DNA from 3 places in the Kitasatospora sp. NPDC048298 genome. Region 3 is predicted to be linked to each of the others. Evidence: riboswitches for the same ligand, from Rfam matches in the RefSeq annotation. Region 3 holds a riboswitch; each other region holds the start of a gene.
The links. Region 3 has a riboswitch for cobalamin ahead of ACGF0D_RS02120 (FecCD family ABC transporter permease). Riboswitches for the same ligand answer to the same signal wherever they lie in the genome.
Positions count from the first base shown of each region.

Region 1: it holds a riboswitch for cobalamin, as region 3 does, so the genes downstream of both, ACGF0D_RS27795 (ABC transporter substrate-binding protein) here and ACGF0D_RS02120 (FecCD family ABC transporter permease) in region 3, are expected to answer to the same signal.
Region 2: it holds a riboswitch for cobalamin, as region 3 does, so the genes downstream of both, ACGF0D_RS06605 (HoxN/HupN/NixA family nickel/cobalt transporter) here and ACGF0D_RS02120 (FecCD family ABC transporter permease) in region 3, are expected to answer to the same signal.

Region 1 covers NZ_JBICYZ010000042.1:71,672-75,541, reverse strand. Annotated here, with positions in the region: gene ACGF0D_RS27800 (alpha/beta hydrolase) at 1-780, shown strand, start outside; cobalamin riboswitch at 899-1,104, shown strand; gene ACGF0D_RS27795 (ABC transporter substrate-binding protein) at 1,244-2,188, shown strand; gene ACGF0D_RS27790 (FecCD family ABC transporter permease) at 2,185-3,264, shown strand; gene ACGF0D_RS27785 (ABC transporter ATP-binding protein) at 3,261-3,870, shown strand, end outside.
Region 2 covers NZ_JBICYZ010000005.1:205,037-208,906, reverse strand. Annotated here, with positions in the region: gene ACGF0D_RS06615 (M24 family metallopeptidase) at 1-144, opposite strand, end outside; gene rpmG (50S ribosomal protein L33) at 402-566, shown strand; gene ACGF0D_RS06605 (HoxN/HupN/NixA family nickel/cobalt transporter) at 645-1,760, opposite strand; cobalamin riboswitch at 1,789-2,003, opposite strand; gene ACGF0D_RS06600 (ArsR/SmtB family transcription factor) at 2,085-2,468, shown strand; gene ACGF0D_RS06595 (hypothetical protein) at 2,519-3,870, shown strand, end outside.
Region 3 covers NZ_JBICYZ010000002.1:210,653-214,522, forward strand. Annotated here, with positions in the region: gene ACGF0D_RS02100 (amino acid ABC transporter ATP-binding protein) at 1-165, shown strand, start outside; gene ACGF0D_RS02105 (CGNR zinc finger domain-containing protein) at 300-881, shown strand; gene sodX (nickel-type superoxide dismutase maturation protease) at 926-1,288, opposite strand; gene sodN (superoxide dismutase, Ni) at 1,557-1,952, shown strand; cobalamin riboswitch at 2,041-2,190, shown strand; gene ACGF0D_RS02120 (FecCD family ABC transporter permease) at 2,282-3,361, shown strand; gene ACGF0D_RS02125 (ABC transporter ATP-binding protein) at 3,367-3,870, shown strand, end outside.

The sequences.
Region 1 (3,870 bases), on a different contig from region 3:
GTGCTGGACAGCGCGGTCGACCCCACGCAGTACGGGCGGGGCACCTTCCAGCAGATGGCGCAGGCGACCGAGCCCGCCTTCACGCGGTGGAGCGAGTGGACCGCAGGGCAGGACACCACGTACCACCTGGGCCGGACCCCGGCCGAAGTCCGCAACACCTTCTGGGACATCGTCGCCCGGGCGGATCGCAAGCCCGTCGACACCGGCGACGGCCCCCTCACCGGCGACGACATCCGCGCCGTGCGCGACATCTTCTTCACGGAGCGGAAGGCCGCCGACTGGATCGCCGGACTGAAGAAGGCCGCCGAGGACGACAAGCCCGCCGCGCCGGCGCCCGACCCCGAACTCCCCCCGGAGAACCTCCTCGCGAGCCTCTGGACGGTCATGTGCGGCGACACCGCCGCATCGTGGCCGCGTGACCCCGAGCAGTACCGGCGCGACACCGTGCGCGGCAAGGCCCGGTACCCGCTGTACGGGGACTTCGCGTACGGCATCAAGCCGTGCGCCTTCTGGAAGCCCGGCAGCGAAGCCCCGACCACGGTGGACAACGACGTCCAAGCGCTGATCCTGCAGAACGAGTGGGACTCCCAGACGCCCCTGACCGCCGCCCAGAGCATGCACCGGTCCCTGCACGGCTCCCGGATGATCACCGTGCTGGGAGGAGAGGGGCACGGCGTCTACGGCAACGGGTCCTGCGCGGACGCGGCCACCACGCGCTACCTGACCACGGGCAAGCTCCCGGGGGGCGACCTCACCTGCCAGGCACCGACCGCCCGATGAACCACCGCCGCCGCGGTGCGGCCCCGCCCGCGCGGCGTCGGTGGGCATCCGCGGGTCGTCGCGGCTCCCCGTCCGCCCTGCGGTCCCGGACTGTTCCCGGACAAGATCGCTAGGCCTGATATCTTGCCAGCGCCGTGGTGTTCGGGAAACCGGTCGAATTCCGGTGCGGCCCTCGCCACTGTTGCCGCGGAGTTCCGCGGCCCTCGCTGACCGGCTCTGCCGCCGGTCAGGGCCACTGGGCGGGCTGGAAGAGCCGCTTGGGAAGGTCGGCCGCGGCGCGTCGATGCGGAAGCCAGGAGACCGGCCACGGCGCGACATGTTCCACGAGGGTTTTGGAGAACACGTGCCCAGCGGTCTGCCGTACCCGTTTCGATCCATACGTTCCGCACATTCTGTACATTCCGCACGTCCCAGAGGGCCGATACGTGTCGGCCGGGCGGTCGCGGCCGTCCTGTTCACCGGCATGCTCGGCGCCTGCGCGGGCGTCCCGGCTCCCGTCGCGTCCGGCGGGACGGCCGGGAGTGCCGCGCCGGTCGGCGTGGACAACTGCGGGACCACCGTGACGGTCGGCGCGCCGCCCGAGCGGCTGGTGACCCTCAACCAGGGTGCCACCGAGGTCGCCCTGGCCCTCGGCCTGCAGTCCCGCATGGCCGGCACCGCCTACCTCGACGACTCCGTCCCGGAGAAGTGGAAGGCGGCCTACGACTCCGTCCCGGTGCTCTCCAAGGAGTACCCGACGAAGGAGAAGCTCCTCGCGGCCCGTCCCGACTTCCTGTACGCCTCCTACGCCAGCGCGTTCACCGACAAGGTCGCGGGCAGCCGGGAGGAACTGCGCGACCAGGGCATCCCGTCGTACGTGTCCCCGTTCGGCTGCTCGGACAAGAGCAAGGTACCGCCGACGACCTGGCAGGCGATGTGGGGCGAACTGAACGACGTCGCCAAGGTCTTCGGTGTCCCGGAGCGGGCCGTCGCGATCCAGCAGCAGCAGGAGCAGCAGCTTGCCCGGTTCACCGCGACGGCCGCGGGCAAGGGCCTGAAGGTCCTGTGGTACGACTCGGACACCAAGACGCCGTTCGTCGGTGCCGGCCACGGCGGACCTCAACTCGTACTCGATGCCGTGGGCGCCCGCAACGTCTTCGGGGACCTGCCCGGTGGCTGGCAGAACGTGAGCTGGGAGAAGGTCGTCGCGGCGGACCCGGACGCCATCGTGCTGGCGGACGCAGGCTGGGACACCGCCCAGTCCAAGATCGACTACTTGGAGAACGACCCGGTGCTGAGCAAGCTCGGCGCCGTGCAGCGCAAGGCCTTCGTGGTGGTGCCGTTCTCGGAGTCGACTCCCGGCGTGCTGCTCGCCGACGGTGCCGCCCGGGTGTCCGCGGGGCTGGGCCGGCTGCACCCGGGTTCATGACCACCGCGCCCCACCCCGTCGTGCGGTCCTCCGGTCCGGGCCGCGCGACGGCGGCGCTGGCCATCGGTGTGGCCCTGCTGCTGACCACCGTGCTCCTCGGCCTGGCCGTGGGCTCGCAACACGAGCCGGTCCACACCGTGATCGACGTCGTGGTGCGCCGTCTCGGGCTGGGCGACCCGAACGTCACGCTGCTGGACGATCAGATCGTCTGGCAGCTGCGGCTCCCCCGGGTTCTGGGAGCGGCTGCCACCGGCGCCGGCCTCGCGGTCTGCGGTGCGGTGTTGCAGACGCTGACCGGGAACGACCTGGCCGATCCCTTCCTGCTCGGGATCTCGGACGGAGCCGCCGCCGGCGCGGTCACCGTGATCGTCCTCGGCGCCGGCGTGTCCGGCGTCGTGGGCACCGGTGCGGTGGCGACGGCGGCCTTCGCCGGTGCCCTGCTCGCCGCCGTCGTCGTCCTGGCACTGGCCGGCGCGCGCACCCGGTCGCTACCGACCGCCCGGACCGTGCTCGCCGGCATCGCGGTGGGACAGATGTGCGGGGCGTACACCTCGTTCGTCGTGATGGTCCTCGGGGACCGCAACGCGGCGCGCGGTGTCATGGAGTGGACGCTCGGCTCGGTCGCCGGCGTGCGGTGGCCCACCGCCGTCTTCCTGACCGCGGTCGCGCTGATCGGTGTCACGGTCCTGGCCTCCTCGGCCCGCGACCTGGACGCCTTCGCCTTCGGCGAGACCTCCGCCCGCTCCCTCGGCGTCCACGTCGAGCGCACCCGCTGGGCCCTCGTCGCCACAGCCGCGCTGGTGACCGCGTGCCTGGTCGCCAACACCGGCGTCATCGGATTCCTCGGCCTGGTCGTACCGCATGTGGTCCGTCTCGTCTGCGGGCCGCGCCACGCCCTCCTGCTGCCCGTGTCGGCGCTGGTGGGCGCGTCCCTCCTGGTGGGCAGCGACATCGTGGCGCGCTCGGTCCTGCCCGACCGGGAGATTCCCGTCGGCGTCATCACGGCCGGGCTCGGAGCGCCCTTCTTCGCCTGGCTGCTGTGGCGCCAGGGGCGGGCCGACGGGAGGGGGCAGTGACAAAGACGCCCCCCGTCGAACTGCGCGCGGAGGGACTCCGTGTGCGGATCGGCGCAGCCACGCTGCTGGACGAGGTCTCGCTCGCGTTCGGCCCCGGCCGGGTCACGGGCCTGCTCGGGCCCAACGGCGCCGGGAAGACCACCTTGCTGCGCGCGGTCGCCGGGCTGACCCGGCCGAGCGCGGGACGGGTCCTCCTGGACGGAGCGGATCTCCACGCGCTCACGGCCCGCCGACGAGCCCGACAGGTGGCCTTCATGGAGCAGCAGGCGGACACCCGGCTGTCGCTGCCGGTCCGTCAGGTCATCGAGCTCGGACGCACGCCGCACCGCGGCCGCTGGCCCGTGCCGACGAACTCCGCGGCCGGCGCCCACGAGCGGTCCGTGTTCGCCGACGCCGTTGCCGCGGCCGACGTCGGCCACCTGCTCGACCGGTCCTGGCCGACGCTGTCGGGCGGCGAGCGGCAGCGGGTCCAGCTCGCGCGGGCGCTGGTGCAGGAGCCCGGCGTGCTGCTGCTCGACGAGCCCACCAACCACCTCGACCTACGCCACCAACTCGGCTTCCTCGAAACCGTACGCGGGCTGGGCGTCACCACGGTGGCCGCGCTGC
Region 2 (3,870 bases), on a different contig from region 3:
GGTCAGCAGCAGACTCGCCCCGCAGGGCGCGCAGCCCGTCAGGTACCGCACGTTCGCCGCACGGGTGATCAGCGCCGCGTCGGCCCCGGCCGCACTGCAGTGCTCCCTCACCCGCTCCCGCCGCCCCGCGTACGCATCCGCCATGCGTCGAGCCTACGAACCCCCGGCCCGAACCGCCCGCCGAGCGCCCCCGACAGAACCCCCGGTGCCCCTTGCGCGCCCCCGCGCGACCGCGCCGCGCTCCCCGCTCCCCCACCCGCCGCGTCCTTCGGCGGCGACCCGGCGTCCGGGAATGGGCAGGGTGCGGCCCACGTTCCCATCCACTGGAAACGACTTCCATTTCGGCGCCCGGTCCCGGTCCGACACCCGGGGCCGGACCCCTCAGGCCCCAGGAGGACCCGATGGCCCGCAGCGAACTGCGCCCGGTGATCAAGCTCCGCTCCACCGCCGGCACCGGCTTCACGTACGTGACCCGCAAGAACCGCCGCAACGACCCGGACCGGATGGTCCTGCGCAAGTACGACCCGGCCGCCGGCCGGCACGTCGACTTCCGCGAGGAGCGCTGACCCCGCACACGCCGAACGGCGCCTCCCCGGGTTCGGGGTGGCGCCGTTCCACGTACTCGGAGGCCGGCGGCCGCCCGGTCACGGACTGTCGGGCGTCCAGCGCTTCTCGACCCGGGCGAGCTTCCAGTACCCGATCGCGATCGCCCAGACGACCACGAACAGCCCGGCGATGGCGTAGCCGACGTTGTCCAGTGAGATGTCCGCGATGAACCCGGTGACCGGGTCGGTCAGGTCGAGCTTCTCGTGCAGCACCCCGACCAGCTCGATGGTGCCGATGATGAAGGCCACCGCGATCGACAGACCGGTGATGGTCAGGTTGTAGTACACCTTCCGCACCGGGTTGGCGAAGGCCCACTGGTACGCGAAGTTCATGAACGTCCCGTCCAGGGTGTCGAACAGGCTCATCCCGGCCGCGAACAGCAGCGGCAGGCAGACGATCGCGTACCACGGCAGCCCGGAGGCCGCACCCGAGCCGGCCATCACCATCAGGGTGACCTCGGTCGCGGTGTCGAAGCCCAGGCCCAGCACCATGCCCACCGGGAACATCTGCCCCGGCCGGGTGATCGAACGGGTCGCCCGGTTCAGCACCCGGGCCATGAAGCCGCGCGAGTCGAGGTGCGCCTCCAGCTCCTTCTCGTCGAACTGCCCGGCCCGCATCGAGCGGAACACCTTGAGGATGCCGAGCAGCGCCGCCAGGTTGAGCGCGCCGATCAGGTAGAGGAAGGCGCCGGAGGCCGTCGTGCCGACCATGCCCAGCCACTTGTGGGTGGCCGACTCGTCGTCCATCAGCGTGTTCGCCAGCTGCGCGCCGCCCGCCACCAGGGCGGCCATCAGCACCACCATCGAGGAGTGCCCGAGGGCGAACCAGAAGCCCACCGAGACCGGCCGCTTGCCGTCCGCCATCAGCTTGCGGGTGGTGTTGTCGATCACCGCGATGTGGTCGGCGTCGAAGGCGTGCCGCATGCCGAGGGTGTACGCGGTGATACCCAGGCCCACCCCGAAGACCTGGGTGCCGACCGTGTACCGCTCGGGTGCGACCAGGAAGATCAGCGTGCCGAAGGCCACCACGTGCATGGCCACGATCACCGCCATCAGCGCGGCCGTACGGACGGTGTCCTCGCGCCGCCATCTGAAGGTGGGCAGCGCGGCGGGGCCGGGTTCGGTCCCGGCGGAAACGGTTTCGGGCAGGGTCATGCGGATCACGCTCCAGCACCTCGTGGAAAACCTCGTGAGATGCCGTGGCCGGTCTCCTGGCTGACGGGAACACCCGCACCCGCCTTCCCAGGCGCACGAGGCGCCCAGTGGCTTCATGGGTGCGGACGACGCTCCTCCGTGGACGGAGGAGCGGCCCGATCACAGTGGCGAGGGCCGCTCCGGGCTGGGACCCCTGAGGGTCCGTCACCGGTCTTCCCGAGCACCACGGCGGGGAACACCGTAGGGCCCCGCCCCGACCCGTGCAAGGCTGCGCACCTGCGCAGGTGTCCAGGATCACAGGCCCCCGCCTGCGAGAATGTCCGCATGCATCTCGTACCGGAGGACCGCGCGGGCCACCGCACCATCGACGGACACCGGGTCTGCGAGGCCATCGCCGCGATCGGCGAGCCCGCGCACGTCCGGTCCTGGGCCGAGCGGTTCTCCCTGCTCGCGGACCCCGGCCGGCTCGCCCTGCTGCTCGCCCTCCACCGGGCCGGCCCGCTCGCCGTCAGCGATCTCGCGGTCGCCACCGGCATGCGTGACCCGGCCGTCTCCCAGGCCCTGCGGCTGCTCCGCACGGCCGGCGTGGTCACCGGCGACCGGGACGGACGAGTGGTGCGCTACCGGCTCGTGGACGAGGCCATGCGCCCCCTGCTCAACGAGTGCGCCGCCGCCGAGCACCACGAGCCCAGCGCGGCCGCGGGCTGACCCGCCCTCGGAACCGCGCCGCGGCCCGACCGGATGAGTACGATCATGGTGTGCCGTCCCACCCCCACGCCTGGCCCGCCGACCGCTGGAACACCCGACCGGTCAGGGCCCGCGTGCTGGCGGTCGCCCGCACCCTCACCTCGGCCACCCGGGTCCTGGACGTCCTCACCCTGCTGAGCCCGGACGGCATCGAGCGCTACTTCACCGTCAACCCCGGCTCCGCCTTCGCCGACCGCGCCCTGGACGAGTACCTGCACGGCCTGTCCGGCTTCACCGTGCTGGACTGGGAGGACGCCGTCCGCCGCCGCTTCGACCTCGCCGTCGCGTGCGCCGTCCACTCCTCCATGCACCGCCTGGACGCCCGCCTCGTCGTCCTCCCGCACGGCGCCGGCTACAACCGCCTGGTCACCGAGTCCACCGGCGACACGGTCAGCGCCGCCGGCCTGTCCCGCAACGAACTCACCCACCACGGACGGGTGTTCGTCGACGTCCTGGGCCTCTCCCACCCCGAGCAGCTGGACCGGCTGCGGGACTCCTGCCCCGAGGCGCTGGACGTCGCCCAGGTCGTCGGCGACCCGTGCTTCGACCGGATGCTCGGCAGCCGGCGCTCCCGCGACGGCTACCGCGCCGCGCTCGGCGCCGTCGGCGGCCGACGGCTCGTCGTCGTCAGCTCCACCTGGAGCGAGCACTCGTTATTCGGCCGCCACCCCGACCTGCCCCAGCGGCTGGTCCGCCGACTGCCCGCCGACGAGTACACGGTGGCCGTCGTCCTGCACCCCAACGTGTGGAGCCGGCACGACCCCGAGGCGCTGCTCGCCGCCGCCTGCCGGATGGGCCTGCGCCTGATCCCGCCCCACCAGGGCTGGCAGGCCGCGCTCGTCGCCGCCGACTGCGTGATCGGCGACCACGGCTCGGTCACCGTCTACGGCGCCGCCCTGGACCACCGCACCCTGCTCGTCGCCACCGGCGCCGCCGAACTCGACCCGCGCTCCCCCAGCTACGCCTTCGGCCAGGCCGCGCCCGTCCTCGACCCCGACGGGGACCTCACCGCCCAGCTCGAACTGGCCCTGGCCCGGGACCCGGCCGACCTGAGCGACATCACCGACCGGTCGCTCGCCCACCGCGGCGAGTCCGCCCGCCTGCTGCGCCCGCTGCTCTACTCCTTCCTGAAGGAGCTGGACGAACCCCGGGACGAACCGGCCCTGCCGCCCTACCCCAAGCCCGTCCCGCACCCCGCCACCACCGAGGGGCCCACCGCGTACGACGTCGAGGGCCGGAGCGAGGGCACCGACGTCAGCCTCCGGCGCTACCCCTTCGATCCGGACGACCACACCCCGCGCGGCTTCCACGCCCTCACCGACGACCACCCCGGCGACGCCCTGCGCTACACCGCCGAGGTCCT
Region 3 (3,870 bases):
ATGACCATGGTGGTCGTCACCCACGAGATGGGCTTCGCCCGCGAGGTCGGCGACGCCCTGGTGTTCATGGACGGCGGCGTGGTGGTCGAGTCCGGCAACCCCCGCGAGGTGCTCACCAACCCGCAGCACGAGCGCACCAGGGCCTTCCTGTCCAAGGTGCTCTAGGCCGTACCGTCGGCGCCCGGCAGACCCGTCCTGCCGGGCGCCGACCCCTTTCCCACCGGGGAAAGGAGGCCGGAACGCCGTACGAGTAATAGGCTGGAAGCAGTCAGCCCGTTACCGAATCTGGAAGGACCCCTGTGGAGCTCGCCGCCTACGCCGATCTCGCCGTTCGGCTGGTGAACACCGAGGAGCCCGAGCGCGGCACCGACACGCTGACCTCCGTGGAGGCGGTGCGCGGCCTGTTCTCCGACTCCTCGCGGGCCGCCGCCCTCGCCGACGAGTCCGACCTGCCCCGGCTGCGGGCGGTGCGGACCAGGCTGCGCGGCGTCTTCGAGGCCGCCGCCGAGGGCGACGAGGTCCGCGGCGTCGACCTGCTGAACAGCCTGCTGATGGAGTACCCCGTCAGCCCGCTGGTCTCCGGACACGACTACCTGGACGACGCCGGGCGGCCGCGCTGGCACCTGCACCTGGCCGACAACTCCCCCACCGCCACCGCGCACTTCACCGCGGTCGCCTGCATGGGCCTGGCCGTCCACCTGACCGAGCTGGGCGCCGACCGGCTCGGCATCTGCCAGGCCGCGCCCTGCCGCAACGCCTACCTGGACACCTCGACCAACCGCTCCCGCCGCTACTGCTCGGACCGCTGCGCGACCCGCGCCAACGTGGCCGCCTACCGGGCCCGCAAGCGCCAGGAGGCGGAGGCCGCGGCCCGGGCCTAGGCCCTCGCGAACTCAGGGCCTCGGGAGTTCGGGGCCCTGGGGCCTCAGACCTCCTCGACCCAGGCGCCGAGCCGGCGGGCCAGGCCCGGCACCCGGGCCAGCCGCGGGGTGAGCAGCAGCCGCTCCAGCCGGCGCCCCGGCGCCAGCCAGGCCGGGCTCGGGCTCAGCCGCAGCAGCACCCGGCCGAGCACCAGCTCGTCCGGGACGGCGCCGTAGCTGCGGCTGTCGCTGTCCACCGGGCGGTTGTCGGACAGCAGCCACCAGCCCTTGGGCCGGCGCTCGGCGGCCCGCTTCACCACCAGCAGGTCCTGCTGGAACGGGTGCCGGAAGACCACCACCGCGCCCGGCCGGATCGGCGCGCCGTACCGGACCAGCAGCCGGTCGCCCTCGCGCAGGGTCGGGACCATCGACGGCCCCGCCACCTCGACCAGCCCGAACGGCAGCACTCCGCCCCGGTCCCCGGCTCCGACGTCCTCCGGTCGCGTGCTCCGCGCCACGACTCCTCCTCCCGCTCCGCCCGTCCCCCAGTCTGCCGTACGGGCCGTCAGCGCTCCGATGTCCGGAATACCCCGGTTCCGGGTCCGTCTTTCGCCCTAGGCCCGCCGCCCGATCGCGAAACCGGGAGGGCGGAAGGGTAATCTCGGGCGCGGGAAGACGATCTAAGGAAGGACTCCCATGTTCTCTCGTCTGTTTGCACCGCGCGCCACCGCCCACGCCCACTGCGACCTGCCCTGCGGCGTGTACGACCCCGCGCAGGCCAAGCTCGAGGCCGAGTCCGTCAAGGCCACCCAGGAGAAGTACCAGGCCAACGAGGACCCGCACTTCCGCGCCCGCGCCATCATCATCAAGGAGCAGCGCGCCGAGGCCGTCAAGCACCACATCTCGGTGCTGTGGAGCGACTACTTCAAGGCCCCGCACTTCGAGAAGTACCCGCAGCTGCACCAGCTGATCAACGACACCCTGAAGGCCGCCTCGGCCGCCAAGGCGTCCACCGACCCGGCCACCGGCCAGGCCCTGCTGGACCTGATCGCCGAGGTCGACAAGATCTTCTGGGAGACCAAGCAGGCCTGAGCCTGACGCGTCGCCACCCGACCGCCCCCGTCCGGACCACCGGACGGGGGCGGTCGTGCGTTCACGCCCGACCCCCGGCCGGTAAGGGTTGCCTGCCCTGAGTGGCTGTTATGCTGCCAGGGCGTCCGAGGGGGAAGTCCGGTGTGAATCCGGCGCTGACCCGCAACGGTGAGCACGGCCCGTACCAGCCCGTACGGCCGCGCCAGCCCGATCGCCCTCGGCCGCCGAACTCCCGACAACTCGCCGTGGACTGCGAGGGGAACGGCGCCCCGGCACGCCCCGGCCCGCGCCCGCCCCGGCGCACCCCCGGCCCGAGGCAAGGCGCACCCGTGAACCGCGCACCCGCAGACCGGGCAGTCGGCCCGCCCACTCGTCGCATACCCGTCGTCCCGCTCGCCGCCGGCCTCGGCGCCGCCCTCCTGCTCTCGCTGGTCTGCGGGGTCGCCCTCGGCTCCTCCGGGCTCGGCCTGCCCCGGGTGCTGCGGCTGCTGGGCGCCGGGCTGACGGGCGGTCGGCTGGAGGCGGACGAGGCGGCCGCGTACGCGATCGTCTGGGAGATCCGGCTGCCGCGCACCGTGCTGGCCGCCGTGGTCGGCGCCGGACTGGCCGCCTGCGGCGTCGCCGTCCAGGCCCTGGTGCGCAACGCGCTGGCCGACCCCTTCGTCCTCGGCATCTCCTCCGGCGCGGCCGTCGGCGCCAACGCCGTCCTGCTGTTCGGCGCCTTCGCCTCGCTCGGCGTGTGGGCGATCTCCGCCTCCGCCTTCGGCTCCGCCCTGGCCGCCATGACGCTGGTCTACCTCGCCGCCCGCACCGCGTTCGGGCTCACCCCGCTGCGCCTGGTGCTCACCGGCACCGCCCTGTCCTACGGGTTCTCCGCCGCCACCACCCTGATGGTCTTCGCCGCCGACCGCGGCGAGGCCGCCCGGGACGCCATGATGTGGCTGCTCGGCAGCCTCGGCGGCGCCACCTGGGGCTCGGTGCCGATCGCCGCCGTCACCGTCCTGGCCGGCCTCGCCTACCTGGCCTGCGCCGCCGGACGGCTGGACGCGCTCGCGATGGGCGACGAGACCTCCGCCTCGCTCGGCGTGGACCCGGACCGGCTGCGCCGCGAGCTGTTCGTGGTGACCGCCGCCGTCACCGGCACCGTGGTCGCGGTCAGCGGGGCGATCGGCTTCGTCGGGCTGCTGATGCCGCACCTGGCCCGGATGCTGGTCGGCGCCGGGCACCGCCGGGTGCTGGTGATCGCCCCGCTCGCCGGGGCCCTGCTGCTGGTCTGGGTGGACATCGCCTCGCGCACCCTGCTGGCGCCCGCCGAACTGCCCGTCGGGGTGTTCACCGCGGTGCTCGGCGTGCCCGCCTTCCTGCTGATGATGCGGCGCCGCGGCCAGTCCTTCGGAGGCACCCGGTGACCGACGTGACCGAGGCGGCCGCCGTGGCCGCGCACGCCCAGGACCTCGCCGTCGACGCCGTCTCGGTGGAACTGGCGGGCACCCGGCTGGTCCACGAGGTGAGCCTGGCGGCCGCCGCCGGACAGGTGGTCGGGCTCATCGGCCCGAACGGCAGCGGCAAGTCGACGCTGCTGCGCTGCGTCTACCGGGTGCTGAAGCCGGCCGGCGGCGCGGTCCGGCTGGCCGGCGACGACCTGCACGCCCTCACCGCCCGCGAGGCGGCCCGCCGGGTGGCCGCGCTGACCCAGGAGCACTCCGCCGAGTTCGACTTCACCGTCGCCGAGGTGGTCGCGATGGGCCGGCTGCCGCACCGCCGCGGCTTCGGCGCCCCCACCGACGGGGACGCCGAGCGCTGCGCCGAGGCGCTGCGCAAGGTCCGGGCCGGACACCTGGCCGAGCGCGGCTTCCTGAGCCTGTCCGGGGGCGAGAAGCAGCGGGTGCTGTTCGCCCGCGCCCTGGTCCAGGAGCCG